DNA from 2 places in the Ensifer soli genome. Region 2 is predicted to be linked to the other one. Evidence: riboswitches for the same ligand, from Rfam matches in the RefSeq annotation. Region 2 holds a riboswitch; the other holds the start of a gene.
The links. Region 2 has a riboswitch for thiamine pyrophosphate ahead of thiB (thiamine ABC transporter substrate binding subunit). Riboswitches for the same ligand answer to the same signal wherever they lie in the genome.

Region 1 (7,852 bases), on a different contig from region 2:
GAGCATGCCGGCGAGATAGGCGCCGTCATGGTTCCAGGTACCGAACACGCCGAAATTATCGCCTTCCTCATTGCCGCTCGAGCCGAGCACGAAGGCGGTATCGGGATAGTCGGCGGCGACCTGGCGGGCTTCCTTTTCGACCGCATAGGCTTCGCCGATGATCAGCCTGTTGCCCTGCTCGGCATATTCGCGCATGGCGCGGGGATAGTCGGTGCCGGAGACGCCTTCGGAAAAGACGTATTCGATCACGCCTTCCTTGGCGGCCTCCTGAAGGGCGGCGTGCAGACAGGAATTCCAGGCATTTTCCACCGGCGATGCATGGATGCTGGCCACCTTCAGCGGTGCCGCGGCACGGGCGGCAGGCGCAAGGGCCGCAGCACCGAGCGCGATACCGGAGGCGATCACCGCCCGGCGGGAGATCAGCAGGTCGTTGGTCATGAGGTTCCCCTGTTATTTTACCATTTGGTTCAAAACCATATTGAGGGGTTAAAAAAGTGTCAAGCAAGTGAAAAGGGCGGGAAATGGGCAATCTTGGACGGCGTAGAAAGACCGCGGATGGAACGCGCGTTGATCGATGCCTGTCGTGACGGTCTCGCACGGAGATGATGGCTGAAACCGGCATTCCCAGGCGCGGCGGGACATTTCGACGACAGACGTTGCTATAAAGCCTCTGTGAAATCAGTCTCGATAATGCAACATTATCAGTTTTATTTTTTTGATGGCAAAATGTGCGTTTTTTTTAAGTTTGTCGAGGTAACCGCACATATCCCTGTATTTCTTGGCAGGAACCCGCTTTCTTCCGTTACCGACCACGCCCCGATGTGTCACAGACGTGCCAGGCTGGGCACTCCCGAGTGTCGACGGCATCCCGCTGACATCGCTTGACGATCTGGTCCGCGCGGACCCCTGGCCGCAGGCGCGATCCGCCGGCTCTTGGATCGCAAGCGGCGGTGAACATGCCGGGACCCCGTGAAGAGAAACTCACCCTGCGTGAGGCTGTGCTGTTGACCGACGATCCGGCACCGGTGGCAAGCTGCCTTTGGCCGGACGAATATTGCACCAGGGCTCTGCGGCAATCGGAACGTCGGTCGTCAGTGACGTGCCGGAGTCTCCGCCGGAACGATGGCCGCACGTCGATCACCGGCATCGTCGATTCTGCCATCCGCTCGGGACGCGCAATCTCCTTCGCGGTGACGGATCGCCGAGTCTGGTTCTTGCGCAGGTGCTGTTAGGGGGGCGGGGCTTCGTCGGACAGCCAAACCAATGAGGTTGTCGTGGTCTCGATCCTCGCCGGAGAGATGAAGGGAAAAAGAAAGAAAAATCAGCCTATTGTTCGGATCTCAATCCCAGGAGGCAATGCCGTCGCCGGCGCGACGTCGCGGTCGGCCCGTTGCGGGCCGCTGCCGGCGCCTGCCTATGCGGCATCGGCGAAGCGCGCCGTCACCTGTGCCTTCGCGCCGCGGATTGCCGTCTCGAGCGCATCGCCGAGGGCAAGCCGGGCGGCGATGCCGCTCGACAGCATGCAGCCCGTGCCGCGCAGACGGGCACCGGACCGCGCGGCGCGGAAGACGATGTCGGGCAGGCCGGGGCGCAGGAGGAGATCATCCGCCGTGTCGCCGGCGGCGTGGCCGCCCTTGACGAGCACGGCGCCGGCGGGGTTCAGCATCATGGCTGCCGCGCGGCCGGTCTCAACGTCTGCGATCTCCGCTGTTCCGGTGAGCCGCGCCAGTTCCGGCAGGTTCGGCGTCACCAGCGTCACGCGCGGAAGCAGAACCTGGCGCAACAGCATCATCGCCTCTTCCGACAGCAGGGCGCCGCCCGCCGAGGCCGCGAGCACCGGATCGAGCACCACCGGCACCTCCGCATGGGCCGCCAGCACGTCCGCGACCGCGACGAGGATCGGCCCGTTCGCCAGCATGCCGATCTTGACGGCGCCGACCGGGCCGCTGTCGAAGGCGGCGCGCATCTGCGCGGCGACGAGAGCGGGCGGCATCGCCTCGATCGCCTCGACGGCGCGGTGCGTCTGCACGGTCACGGCGGTCAGCGCCAAAGCGGCCTCGCCGCCGGCCTTCGCCACTGTGGCGACGTCGCGGGCGATGCCGGCGCCGCCGGAACTGTCGGAACCGGCGACGATCAGGACCGTCGCCACGGCGCCGTCCCTTCGATCCATGCGCGCGTGCGGGCCTCCGGGTCGCCATTCAGGGTGATGTCGGTAACGACGGCGGCACTGTCGGCGCCGTGGCGGAAGACCCCGTCGAGCCTTTCCGGCGTCAGCCCGCCGATCGCCACCAGCGGCAGGTCGCCGATGCGCGAGCGCCAGTCGCCGATCCGCTCCGGCCCCTGCGGCCGCCACTTCATTGCCTTCAGGATCGTCGGGTAGACCGGGCCGAGCGCGACATAATCCGGTCGCGCCGCCAGCGCCGTGCTGAGTTCGTCCCCGTCATGGGTGCTGACGCCGAGCTTCAGGCCGGCGGCCCGGATCGCGGCGAGATCGGCGCTAGCGAGATCCTCCTGGCCGAGATGGACGGCCGCGCAACCCTCGTCGAGGGCGATCCGCCAGTGGTCGTTGACGACGAGGACGCAGCCATGCGCGGCGCAGACCGCCTTCGCCCGGCGGATCTCGGCGGCGAGAACGTCGTCCGGCCGGTCCTTGATGCGCAGCTGCACTAGCTTGACGCCGAGCGGCACGAGGCGCGCGATCCAGTCGGCGCTGTCGACGATGAGGTAGAACGGATCGAGCCTCATGCGAACACCGCCCTGCCGATGACAGGCGTCGAGGGCACCGCCATGTCGCGCGGCTCAAGCGGCCCCGCCTCGAAAGCGCATCGCCCCGCGGCGATGGCGCCGGCAAAGGCAGATGCCATCCGCGCCGGATCGGCGGCGCCGGCGACCGCCGTGTTGAGCAGCACCGCGTCATAGCCGAGCTCCATCACCGTCGCCGCATGGGAGGGACGGCCGATGCCGGCATCGACGATCAAGGGGATATCGGGAAAGGCGGCGCGCATCGCCTTGAGGCTTGCGATGTTCTGCGGGCCGGCGGCGCTGCCGATCGGCGCGCACCAGGGCATCAGCACGGCGCATCCCGCCTCGACCAGTCTCTCCGCGACGACGAGGTCGTCGGTGGTATAGGGGAAGACCTGAAATCCCTCGCCCGTCAGGATCCGCGCCGCCTCGACGAGGCCGAAGACGTCCGGCTGCAGCGTGTCGTGATGGCCGATGACCTCGAGCTTGATCCAGTCGGTGGCAAAGACGTCGCGCGCCATCTTCGCCGTCAGCACGGCCTCGGCGACGGAATGGCAGCCGGCGGTGTTGGGGAGCACATGCACGCCCCATTCCCGGATCATCTCGAAGAACTGCCCGCCCTGCCGTCCGCCGGCCGTCTCGCGCCGCAGCGAGACGGTGACGATCTCCGCCTTCGAGCGGGCGACGGCCTCGGCGAGGATCGCCGGCGAGGGATAGCGCGCCGTGCCAAGCAACAGGCGGGAGGTAACTGTCCGGTCGTAAAGGGTCAGCATGGCTTATCCTCCCTGCATCGGGGAAAGCACCTCGATGCGGTCGCGCTCGGCAAGCGGAAAGTCCGCCCGCTCGTTGCGGTGGACGAGGTCGCCGTTGACGGCGGTCGCCAGCCAGTCGCCCTCGTAATCGAGAAGGGCGAGCAGGTCGGCAAGGGTGGCGGCGGCGAGATCGTGCTCCTCGCCATTGACGATGAGTTTCATCGGGCAGTTCCTGTCGTGATCGATCATGCGTCGGGTTCGGCATGCGGTCATGCGCGCCTACGATCGGCCGGTTGCGTCCCGATCGCCCGTGCCGTGGCCTGTGCCGCGATTGCCGGCGCCAGCAGGAAGCCGTGGCGGTAGAAGCCGTTGACGCGGATCGTGCGTCCCTCTTCGGTCACGCGCGGCAGGTTGTCGGTAAATGCGGGGCGGATCCCCGTGCCGGTCTCGAGAATGCGCGCCTCGGCGAAGGCGGGGTGCAGCGCATAGGCCGCGTTCAGGAGTTCCATCAGCGAGCGCGCCGCGATCGGGCCGTCGTCATCGCTTTCGATCATCGTCGCGCCGCACATGACGCGGCCCTCGCCGCGCGGCACGATGTAGAGCGGGATGCGCGGATGCAGGAGCCGCACCGGGCGCGACAGCGTCACATCGGGGCAGGCGAGCACGGCCATCTCGCCGCGCACGCCGCGCAATCCCGGCGTCGCGCCGATCCGCGCCGGCCCGGTACAGTCGACGATCCGCTCGAATCCGGCATCCTCCTCCGCTTGCGCCTCGTGGACGAAGAGCACGCCGCGCGAAGCGAGCGTTTCCCGCAGCCGGGTCAGGGCCTCGCGCGGATCGAGATGGGCCTCGCGCGGGAAGAACAGCGCCTCGGAGAACCGGCCGGCGAGATCCGGTTCGAGACGGGCGACCGTGTCCGCGTCGATCCGGTCGAAGCCCGAGGTGCGGGCGGCGAAGCGGGCGAGTTCCCGCCGGTCGCGGGCGGGCGCGACGACCAGCGTGCCGTTGCGCGTGACACTGCCCGGCAGAACCCGCTCCCACCAGTCGGCGGCCGATACGCCGAGCGTCAGAACTCTGTCCGGCGCGCTTTCACGCTCGCACCAGGGGGCGAGCATGCCGCCGGCGAACCACGAGGCGGGCGCGCGCGACCCCGGCGGCGGCGCGGCGACGGTGACGCGGGCGCCGGCTTCCGTCAGTTCATGGGCGACGGCGAGGCCGGCAACGCCGGCCCCGCGCACGAGGATGCGCATCTCATTCCCCCGCCAGCACCTGAAGGTCGTCGGGCGCCATGTAGAGGTCGCCGCCCTCGCGGTATTTCGCCGCCATCGCCGCCATGCCCTCCTTCTGCGCCTCGGCGCGGATGTCGTGCGAGATGCGCATCGAGCAGAATTTCGGGCCGCACATCGAACAGAAATGGGCGAGCTTGTGGGCCTCCTTCGGCAGGGTCTCGTCGTGGAAGGAGCGCGCGGTCTCCGGGTCGAGCGACAGGTTGAACTGGTCCTCCCAGCGGAACTCGAAACGGGCGCGGCTGAGCGCGTCGTCGCGCAGCTTTGCCGCCGGATGGCCCTTGGCGAGATCGGCGGCGTGAGCGGCGATCTTGTAGGTGATGACGCCGGTCTTGACGTCGGTGCGGTCGGGGAGCCCCAGATGCTCCTTCGGCGTGACGTAGCAGAGCATGGCCGTTCCGAACCAGCCGATCATCGCAGCACCAATCGCGGAGGTGATGTGGTCGTAGCCCGGCGCGATGTCGGTCGTCAGCGGCCCGAGCGTGTAGAAGGGCGCCTCGCCGCAGACCTTCAGCTGCTTGTCCATGTTCTCCTTGATCTTGTGCATCGGCACATGGCCGGGGCCCTCGATCATCACCTGGCAATCCTTGGCCCAGGCGATCTGCGTCAGTTCGCCGAGTGTTTCGAGTTCGGCGAACTGCGCGGCGTCATTGGCGTCGGCGATCGAGCCGGGGCGCAGGCCGTCGCCGAGCGAGAAGGAGACGTCATAGGCCCTGCAAATGTCGCAGATCTCGTCGAAATGCTCGTAGAGAAAACTTTCGCGGTGATGGTGCAGGCACCACTTGGCCATGATCGAGCCGCCGCGCGAGACGATGCCGGTGACGCGGTTGGCCGTCAGGTGGATGTAGCCGAGGCGGACGCCGGCATGGATGGTGAAATAGTCGACGCCCTGCTCGGCCTGCTCGATCAGCGTATCGCGAAAGATCTCCCAGGTGAGGTCCTCGGCGATGCCGCCGACCTTCTCCAGCGCCTGGTAAAGCGGCACGGTGCCGATCGGCACCGGCGAATTGCGGATGATCCATTCACGGATGTTGTGGATGTTGCGCCCGGTCGACAGGTCCATGACGGTGTCCGCACCCCAGCGCGTCGCCCAGACCATCTTCTCGACCTCCTCCGCCATCGAGGAGGTGACGGCGGAATTGCCGATATTGGCGTTGATCTTGACGAGGAAATTGCGGCCGATGATCATCGGCTCGGATTCCGGATGGTTGATGTTGGCGGGGAGGATGGCGCGGCCGCTGGCGATTTCGGCGCGCACGAATTCCGGCGTCACATGATCGGGCACATGGGCGCCGAACATCTCGCCGTCGCGGTCGAGCGCTGCTTCGGGCGCCTTGCGGCCGAGGTTTTCGCGGATGGCGACGAATTCCATTTCCGGCGTGATGATGCCCGCGCGAGCGTAAGCCAGCTGCGTTACCGTCCTGCCCGGCTTCGCCCGGAAGGGCTGCGCGAGGTTGGGAAATTCCGGCGTCAGCCGCTCGCCGGTGGCAAAGCCGTTGTCCTCGGGCCGCACATGCCGTCCCTGATAGGCCTCGACATCGCCGCGCGCCGCGATCCAGTCTCGCCGGAGTTTCGGCAGTCCTGCCTCGATGCGGATCTCGGCGCCGGCCTCGGTGTAGGGGCCGGAGGAATCGTAGACGGCGACGGGCGGCTCGCCGGCGGTCGGGTGCAGGTCGATCTCGCGCAGAGGCACGCGGATATCGGGATGCAGCGTGCCGGGAACGAAGATTTTCCGCGCGGCGGGCAGCGGGCCGGTGGTGACGGTCGGGGTGAGGTTTTTGGCGGCAATGTTCATCGTGAGGCTCCAAGGTTGGAGACCCAGTTCCACGCCGGACTGATGGAAAGACGCCGCAGCGCGGATAGACGATCCCTTGATCGGGAATACCGCTTGAGCAGGCGCTCGCACCGTCCCTACGCCAGTATGAACTGGATCAGGTTCAACGGGTCACTGCGCGCTCTAGCAGTATCTCAGCCCCTTGCCGGGACCCCCCTGGTGAATGATCCAAAGGCTAAGGCCAACCCTGCGGATCTGTCAAGCGGGTGTTTTCGGAAAGATCTTTTCGTTCGTCCTGGCTTACAGGAGACTGCGTCCTCCGTCGCCGGAAACGAACCGATCCCGCCCAAGGCCGTACAGGAGCGGGATCGGAAAAACTATTTTATTGCAATCTCTTGAAAGAAGATACCATGCCGGTTTCCCGGCCGGAGCCTCAGTCCATCTGGACGTTGGCGTCGCGGATGATCGGCGTCCATTTGGCGATCTCGGCGGCGACGTGGGCGCCGAGTTCCTCCGGCGAGGAGGCGACGATCGTGGCGCTGAACTCCTTCATCCGCTCGGCGACGGCGGGGTCGGCCATCGCCTTCTTCGCCGCGGCGTTGAGGCGTGCTACAACTTCCGGCGGTGTTCCGGCCGGGGCGAAGAGCGCGTTCCAGGTATAGGTCTCGTAGCCGGGAATGCCCGATTCCGCGACCGTCGGAATGTCGGGGAAGGATGCGGCCCGTTCCTTCGTCGTCACGGCGAGCGCGCGCAGCGTGCCGGATGTGATATGGCCTGACGAGGACGGCAGGTTGTCGAACATGATCGGCACCTGATTGCCGATGACGTCGTTCAGCGCCGGCCCCGCGCCCTTGTAAGGGATGTGCTGCATGCTGACGCCGGCCATCGACTTGAACAGCTCGCCGGAGAGATGCAGAGGCGTGCCGTTGCCGGACGATGCATAGCTGTATTTTTCGGGATCGGCCTTCAGCAGCGCCAGCAGTTCGCCGACCGTCTTTGCCGGCAGTTCGGGATTGACCACCAGCACGTTGGGCACGACGACGAGCAGCGAGACAGGGGCGAAATCCTTGACCGCGTCATAGGGCGTCGACTTGAGGATCAGCGGGTTCAGCGCGTGGGTGGCGACGGTGCCCATCAGGATCGTGTAGCCGTCGGCTTCCGCGCGGGCGACCTGGCCGGCGCCGAGATTGCCGCCGGCGCCAGCGACGTTCTGCACGATCACCTGCTCTCCGAGATCGTCGGCCATCTTCTGGGCGACGATGCGGGCGACGACGTCGGTCGAGCCACCGGCGGCAAAC
Region 2 (7,852 bases):
GTCAGCACGGCGGCGAAGGGCGCGCCGACGAAGAGGACGGCGAGGAGGATGACCGCGGCATCGGCGGCCTTGCCTGCCGCAGAAGCTCCGTCCGGGCGAAGCCCTGTCCGGCCGAGCGTCTGGCCGGGTTCCGGCACCGGTGCCGCGAGCCGCAGGGCGAGGAGCAGCAGGCCCGTCAGGCCGATCTGCAGCGCGGAGAGCGCGATCGCGCGCGGCGGATCGAAATCGAAGCGCAGGGCCTGATAGATCGCCACTTCGAGCGTGCTGGCCGCCGGTCCGCCGCCGAGCGTCAGCACCAGGGTGAAACTGGTGGCGCAGAGCATGAAGACCAGCCCGGCGACGCCCGGCAGAAGGCCGCGGATCGCCGGCCATTCGATGAAGCGGAACAGCGCGAGGGGCCCCATGCCGAGATTGGCGGCGATCCGCCAGTATTCGCCGGGAAGCCGCTCCAGTCCGGCAAGCAGCAGCCGGGCGGCGAGCGGCAGGTTGAAGAAGACATGGGCGATCAGGATGCCGGTCAGGCCGTAGATGCCGAAGGGCGGCAGGCCGGCCTCGGCGAGGAGGCCGTTGACATGGCCCTGCCGGCCCCAGACGGCGACGATGCCGAGCGCGCCGACCAGGGCCGGGAGGCCGAGCGGCAGCGCCATCAGCCGGACGATCCAAATCCGTCCCGGAAAGGCGGGCCGCCGCGCCAGCGCCCGCGCCACGGGAATGGCGAGCAGCACCGAAAGCAGGGTCGAGAGCATCGCCTGAAGCAGGGTGAAGCGGGTCACGCGCCAGACATAGGCGTCGAACAGGCCGGCACCGCCGGTCAGCGCGGCCCCGTCTCCCGCGGGCACGCCGAAGGAGAGGAGAGTCACAAGCGCGACGCCGACGAAGCCGCCGATTGCGGCGAGCCCGATCCACCCGCCGCCTGCCGTCCGTCCCATCAGCGCGGCGCGCTCAGTTGAGGCTCATCGCGGCCAGCCATTCGTCGATCCAGGCCTTGCGGTTGGCGGCAACGGTGTCGGACGGGATCAGCAGGGTCTTTTCCGGCGTCACCAGCCGGCCGAAGGCGTCCGGCAGCGGCGTCCCGGTCGCGGCGACGGGCATCATCCAGTTCGTCGTCGGGATGATCGACTGGAAGTCCGGGCCGGTCATGAAGGCGAGGAAGGATTTCGCCAGTTCCGGATCGCGCGCGCTCTTCGTCAGGCCCGCCACCTCGATCTGGATGTAATGGCCTTCCGAAAATGCCGCTGCCTGATAGCGGTCCGTGCCTTCCTCGACCATGTGGTAGGCGGGCGAGGTGGTGTAGGAGAGAACCATCGGCGCCTCGCCCTTGGTGAAGAGGCCGTAGGCCTCCGACCAGCCCGGCGTGACCGTCAGGATGCGGCCCTTCAGCCTGCCCCAGGCTTCGCCGGCCTTGTCGCCATAGACGGCCTTCATCCAGAGGAGCAGGCCGAGGCCCGGCGTCGAGGTGCGCGGGTCCTCGATGACGATCTTCTGCGACGGATCGCCCTCGACGAGGTCCCTGAGGCTCGCCGGCGGGGTCTTGAGCGCTTCGGTGTCGTAGACGACGGCGAAATGGCCGTAGTCATAGGGGACGAAAACGTCGTCGGAAAAGCGGCCCGGAACGGTCAGCGTCGTGCTGATGCCGCCATGCGGGGCGAAGAAGCCGGTCGCCTTCGCCTCCGCGACCAGATTGGTGTCGAGTCCGAGGACGATGTCGGCCTTCGAGGCCGGGCCTTCGAGCTTCAGCCGGGTCAACAGTTCGACGCCGTCGGCGACGCCGACATAATCGACCGTGCAGCCGCAGGTCTTCTCGAAGGCGTCCTTGACCTTCGGCCCCGGGCCCCACTCGCTGACGAAGCTCTCATAAGTGTAGATGGTGAGCGTCCTGTCGGCGGCGGCGGCCGGTGCCGCCAGCGCCATCAGGGTCGCGATCGAAAACAGAATCCTGCCGCGCATCCGCGCCTCCTCCTCAACGTCATCGTTCAACGGGAATAGGGCGCTTGAGCGTGCCGTCTAATCCCTCCGCCGGTACAAACCGGATCAGGTTCCGCGGGTTGGCCTTCTGCCTCTCAGCCGGCCGATCCCCTGAAAAGACGATCCCCGGCACCCCGTTAGAGCAGGTTTGACATAGGCTTTCCCTCCGACCTTGGCAAGGCGGGCGGCGTTCCCCCTTCAGGGAAAAAGGCGTTCAACTTTCGGCCCCGATGCGCTATGGCCTTGGCGATGACCGAAACCTTCTTCGCAATCCTGATGGGCGGGGCGCTGACCGTGACGCCGCGCCTGACGCGCCAGATCGCGGGCGCGCGGGTGATCGCCGCCGATGGCGGCATCCGCCACGCCCGCGCGCTCGGCGTGACGCCGGAGGTCTGGGTCGGCGATTTCGATTCCGCCACCGCCGCCATGGTCGCCGACTGGCCGAAGGTGCCGCGCGAGCCCTATCCGCCGGCGAAGAACGAGACCGACGGCGAGATCGCCGTCGCCGGCGCTATCGCGCGCGGCGCGCGAAAGGTCCTGCTCGCCGGTGCGCTCGGCGGCGAGCGCAGCGACCACGCCTTCATGCACCTTCTCTACGCCGTCAGTCTCGCGCTCGACGGCATCGAGGTGATCCTGACGACCGGCGAGGAGGAAGCTTATCCGCTGCTTTCGGGCGCGCTTGCCCTCGAACTGCCGCAGGCGAGCCTCTTTTCCGTGCTCGGCCTCGACCGGCTCGACGGGCTGACCATCGAGGGCGCCCGCTATCCGCTTACCGATTTCCACCTGCCCTTCGGCTCGTCGCGGACGATCTCGAACGTGGCGGCGGCCGAAACGGTGACCTTTTCGCTTGTCTCCGGCCGCGCCGTCGTGCTCGCCCGGCCCTACGACCTCTCGGGAGCCTGATCCTTGGCGCCGCCCATCCTCAAACTCGACGATATTCGTTTAAGCTTCGGCGGCACGCCGCTGCTCGCCGGCGCCCATCTCCAGGTGGAGCCCGGCGACCGCATCTGCCTCGTCGGCCGCAACGGTTCCGGCAAGTCGACGCTGATGAAGATCGCCGCCGGCCTCGCCGAGGCGCAGTCCGGCGAGATCTTCCGCCACCCCTCCATCACGCTGCGCTACCTGCACCAGGCGCCGGATTTCGACGGTTTCGACACCGTGCGCGCCTATGCGGAGGCAGGGCTCGGCCCCGGCGACGATCCCTATCGCGTCGCCTACCTGCTCGAACATCTCGGGCTTTCCGGCGACGAGGATCCCGCCTCGCTCTCCGGCGGCGAGGCGCGCAGGGCGGCGCTTGCCCGCGTCATGGCACCGGAGCCGGACATCCTGCTCCTCGACGAGCCGACCAACCATCTCGACCTCACCACCATCGAATGGCTGGAAGGCGAGCTGACCCGCAGCCGCTCCGCCATCGTCGTCATCTCGCACGACCGGCGTTTCCTCGAAAAGGTGTCGAACGCCACCGTTTGGCTCGACCGCGGCCTTTCCCGCCGGCTCGATCGCGGCTTCGGCGCGTTCGAGGCCTGGCGCGACAAGATCCTCGAGGAGGAGGAGATCGAGCAGCACAAGCTTGGCAAGGAGATCCAGCGCGAGGAACACTGGCTGCGCTATGGCGTCACCGCAAGGCGCAAGCGCAACATGCGCCGTCTCGGCGCGCTGCAGGACCTGCGCGCCCGCCATCGCGGCCACAAGGGGCCGCAGGGCACGCTTCAGGCGACCGTCTCAGAGGGGCGCGAATCCGGCAAGCTGGTGATCGAGGCGGAAAAGATCGCCAAGCGCTATGGCGACCGCACCATCGTCGCGCCGTTTTCGCTCAGGGTGCACCGGGGCGACTGCATCGGCCTGATCGGCCCGAACGGCGCCGGCAAGACGACGCTCCTGAAGATGCTGACCGGCCAGCTTTCCCCCGACGAGGGCGTGGTGAAGCTCGGCACCAATCTGGAGATCGCCACGCTCGACCAGCGCCGCGAGGACCTCGACCTCGACGCGACGCTGGCGCATTACCTCACTGACGGGCGCGGCGAGAACCTCCTCGTCAATGGCGAGCAGCGCCATGTCACCGGCTACATGAAGGAATTCCTGTTCCAGCCGGAGCAGGCCCGCACGCCGATCCGCAACCTCTCCGGCGGCGAGCGCGCCCGGCTGATGCTGGCGCGCATCCTCGCCCGGCCGGTCAATCTCCTGATCCTCGACGAGCCGACCAACGACCTCGACATCGAGACGCTCGACCTCTTGCAGGAGATCGTCGCCGGCTTCTCCGGCACGGTGCTGCTCGTCAGCCACGACCGCGATTTCCTCGACCGCACCGTCACCTCGACGATTGCGCCGGCGAACCCCGATGCACCCGACGGCCGCTGGATCGAATATGCCGGCGGTTATTCCGACATGATGGCGCAGAGGAACGGCGCGGCGGAGGAAAAACGGCGGCAGGAGCGGGCGGAAAAGGCAAAGGCGCCGGCCGAGATGTCCGCCGGCCCCGCCAAGGCGAAGGGCAAGCTTTCCTTCAAGCAGAAATTCGCGCTCGAAAACCTGCCGAAGGAGATGGCGAAGGCGCAAGCCGGGATCGCCGCCCGCGAGGCGAAGATGGCCGATGCGGCGTTGTTTGCCCGCGATCCGCAGGGCTTCTCCAGGCTGGCGGCCGAGATGGAAACGCTGCGCGCCTCGCTTGCCGCCATGGAAGAGGAGTGGCTGGAGCTCGAAATGCTGCGCGAGGAACTGGAGGGGTGAGCCCCTCGCGCATGGGGGAACGGCGCACCAGCCTGCTCGGCGCGCTGCTCGCCACGCTCGGGCCGATCTCCATGTCGATCTATACGCCGGCCATGCCCGACCTGGTCACGGCCTTCGACAGTGATGCGTCGATGATCAAGGTGACGCTGTCGGTCTATTTCGGCGGCTTTTCCCTTGCCCAGCTTGTCGCCGGGCCGATGGCGGACGCCTTCGGCCGCAGACGTGCGACGCTCGCCTTTCTCCTCATCAACATTCTCGGCAGCCTGATCTGCCTTGCCGCGCCGGCCGTCGAATGGCTGGTCGCCGGGCGGCTGGTCCAGGGCATCGGCGCCTCGGTCGGCATCACGGTGGCGCGCGCGATCGTGCGCGACCAGTTCGTGGGCGACGAGGCGTCGCGGATCATGAACCTGATCGGCATCATGCTGGCCGTCGGGCCGGGGCTGGCGCCGACGGTCGGCGGGCTGGCACTCGCAGCCTTCGGCTGGCAGTCTATCTTCGTCCTCCTCGTCGGCTTCGGCATGGTGACCGCCGCGGCCGTCCTCGTCTTCCTGCGCGAGACGGGTTCGCCCGATTCGCGTCGTGCCCTGCCGGGGCCGCTGGTCGCGACCTATGCGACGCTCGCCACGGATCTGCGCTTCATGGCGGCGGCGGTCGTGCTCGGCGGCTCGGTCGGCGCGCTCTACGCCCAGTCGACCATGCTCGCCTTCATCCTGATCGACCGCGTCGGCCTGAGCCCGACCGCGTTCGGCGTCGGCATGCTGATGCAGTCCGGCTCCTATTTCCTCGGCTCGGTGGTGCTGCGGCTGGTCGCGCGCCGCCTCGGCGGCGAGGGTTCGGTGCGTGCCGGCCTCGGATTGCTCGGCGCGTCGGGGCTGATGATCCTCGTCTCGGTGCACGCGCTCACACCAAGTTACCTTTCGATCATGCTGCCCGTCGCCTTCCTCGGTTTCGGCATCGCGTTCCTCACGCCGCACATGACGACGGCGGCGCTTCAGGGGTTCCCGCAGGTCGCCGGCTCGGCCTCGGCGATGATGGGCTTCATCCAGATGGCGGGCGGTTTCCTCGGCGGCTCGGCCGCCGCGCTGGTCGGCGAACCGCTCGACGCCTTCGGCCTGATCATTCCGCTGATGGCGGCGATCGCCATCGCAAGCTACGCCGTATTCGCCGCGGCGAGCCGGCGCGCGGTCGTATGAATGAAAAAGCCCGCGTCGCGAGGAGGCGGGCTTTGTGGAGAGGCGATTGACCGGGGTCAGCTGCGGCGGTTGCGGGCGGCGAGCGTGCGCAGGCGCAGCGCGTTCAGCTTGATAAAGCCCGCCGCGTCCTTCTGGTCGTAGGCGCCCCGGTCGTCCTCGAAGGTGACCAGCGCGTCGGAATAGAGCGACTTCGGGCTTTCGCGGCCGATGACCATGACATTGCCCTTGTAGAGCTTCAGCGTCACCTCGCCCTCGACGTCCTTCTGGCTGAGGTCGATCGCCGCCTGCAGCATCTGCCGCTCCGGCGAGAACCAGAAGCCGTAATAGATGAGCTCGGCATAGCGCGGCATCAGCTCGTCCTTGAGATGCGCCGCGCCCCGGTCGAGCGTGATCGATTCGATGGCGCGGTGGGCGGTGAGCAGGATCGTGCCGCCGGGCGTCTCGTAGACGCCGCGCGACTTCATGCCGACGAAGCGGTTTTCGACGAGGTCGAGGCGGCCGATGCCGTTGTCGCGGCCGTAATCGTTGAGTTTCGCCAGCAGCGTCGCCGGCGACAGGCGCTCGCCGTTGATCGAGACGGCATCGCCCTTCTCGAAGCCGATCGTGATAACGGTCGCGACGTCGGGAGCGGCTTCCGGCGAGATCGTGCGCATGTGCACATATTCCGGCGCCTCAACGGAGGGGTCTTCCAGCACCTTGCCCTCGGAGGAGGAGTGCAAAAGGTTGGCGTCGACGGAGAAGGGGGCCTCGCCCTTCTTGTCCTTGGCGACCGGGATCTGGTTCTGCTCGGCGAAGGCGAGCAGGTCGGTGCGGCTCTTGAACGACCAGTCGCGCCAGGGCGCGATGATCTTGATGTCCGGGTTCAGCGCATAGGCCGACAGTTCGAAGCGGACCTGGTCGTTGCCCTTGCCGGTCGCGCCATGGGCAATCGCATCGGCGCCGGTCTTCTTCGCGATCTCGATCAGGTGCTTGGAGATCAGCGGCCGGGCGATCGAGGTGCCGAGCAGGTAGACGCCCTCGTAGACGGCGTTGGCGCGGAACATCGGGAAGACGAAATCGCGCACGAATTCCTCGCGCACGTCCTCGATGAAGATCTCCCTGATGCCGAGCATCTCGGCTTTTTTCCGCGCCGGCTCCAGTTCCTCGCCCTGGCCGAGATCGGCGGTGAAGGTCACCACCTCGGCGCCGAGTTCCGTCTGCAGCCATTTGAGGATGATCGAGGTGTCGAGCCCGCCCGAATAGGCGAGCACGACCTTCTTTACGTCTTTGGGAAGTGCCATGGTTGTCGGTCCGTCCGTAGTGCGAGCCTTGCAGCGCTCGAAGAAATCGGCGGCACTCTTAGCGAGATTGGCGCGCCATGCAAGGCGAAGCGGCGACAAAGCCCGCCGAACGCGCCAGCGACTTGACATTCCGCCGGCGACCGCCGATGGCAATGCGGTTTCACGGAGCTTCCGCATCATGGATGTCCTGCCGAGCCTGCCGACCTTTCTCGCCTTCACCGCCGCGACCCTGCTTCTGGCGCTCACCCCCGGGCCGGACATGACGCTCTGGATCAGCCGCGCGCTCGGGCAGGGCCGGCGCAACGCGATGATGGCGGTGATCGGCACGCAGGGCGGGCTCGTCGTCCACACGATGCTGGTCGCCTTCGGCGTCTCCGCGCTCATCGTCGCCTCGCCGACGGCCTTCCTGATCCTCAAGACCGGGGGGGCGGCCTATCTCTTCTTTCTGGCGGTGCAGGCGCTGCGCAAGGGCTCGTCCTTCGCGCTCGACGGGACGGCGCCGCCGCGCGGCTCCGGCCTCGACGCGCTGTTTTCCGGCTTCTGGGTCAATCTCCTCAACCCCAAGGTCATCATCTTCTTCATGACCTTCCTGCCGCAATTCGTCAGCGCCTCGGATCCGCACGTCACCGGCCGGCTGCTCTTCCTCGGCGCCTGGTTCATCGTCGCCTCGCTGCCGGTCTGCTTCCT

Region 1: linked by a shared signal. The riboswitch ahead of thiC (phosphomethylpyrimidine synthase ThiC) and the one ahead of thiB (thiamine ABC transporter substrate binding subunit) in region 2 are both predicted to bind thiamine pyrophosphate.

Annotation. Positions count from the first base shown of each region.
Region 1 covers NZ_JBHFEI010000007.1:228,906-236,757, reverse strand. The annotation lists gene ACEVQ6_RS12980 (BMP family protein) at 1-438, opposite strand, end outside; gene ACEVQ6_RS12975 (hydroxymethylpyrimidine/phosphomethylpyrimidine kinase) at 1,415-2,149, opposite strand; gene ACEVQ6_RS12970 (thiamine phosphate synthase) at 2,134-2,745, opposite strand; gene ACEVQ6_RS12965 (thiazole synthase) at 2,742-3,515, opposite strand; gene thiS (sulfur carrier protein ThiS) at 3,519-3,716, opposite strand; gene thiO (glycine oxidase ThiO) at 3,764-4,744, opposite strand; gene thiC (phosphomethylpyrimidine synthase ThiC) at 4,746-6,575, opposite strand; TPP riboswitch at 6,671-6,782, opposite strand; gene ACEVQ6_RS12945 (Bug family tripartite tricarboxylate transporter substrate binding protein) at 6,988-7,852, opposite strand, start outside.
Region 2 covers NZ_JBHFEI010000005.1:224,217-232,068, reverse strand. The annotation lists gene thiP (thiamine/thiamine pyrophosphate ABC transporter permease) at 1-929, opposite strand, end outside; gene thiB (thiamine ABC transporter substrate binding subunit) at 943-1,947, opposite strand; TPP riboswitch at 1,992-2,112, opposite strand; gene ACEVQ6_RS09890 (thiamine diphosphokinase) at 2,215-2,868, shown strand; gene ACEVQ6_RS09885 (ABC-F family ATP-binding cassette domain-containing protein) at 2,872-4,692, shown strand; gene ACEVQ6_RS09880 (multidrug effflux MFS transporter) at 4,689-5,885, shown strand; gene ACEVQ6_RS09875 (argininosuccinate synthase) at 5,942-7,165, opposite strand; gene ACEVQ6_RS09870 (LysE family translocator) at 7,344-7,852, shown strand, end outside.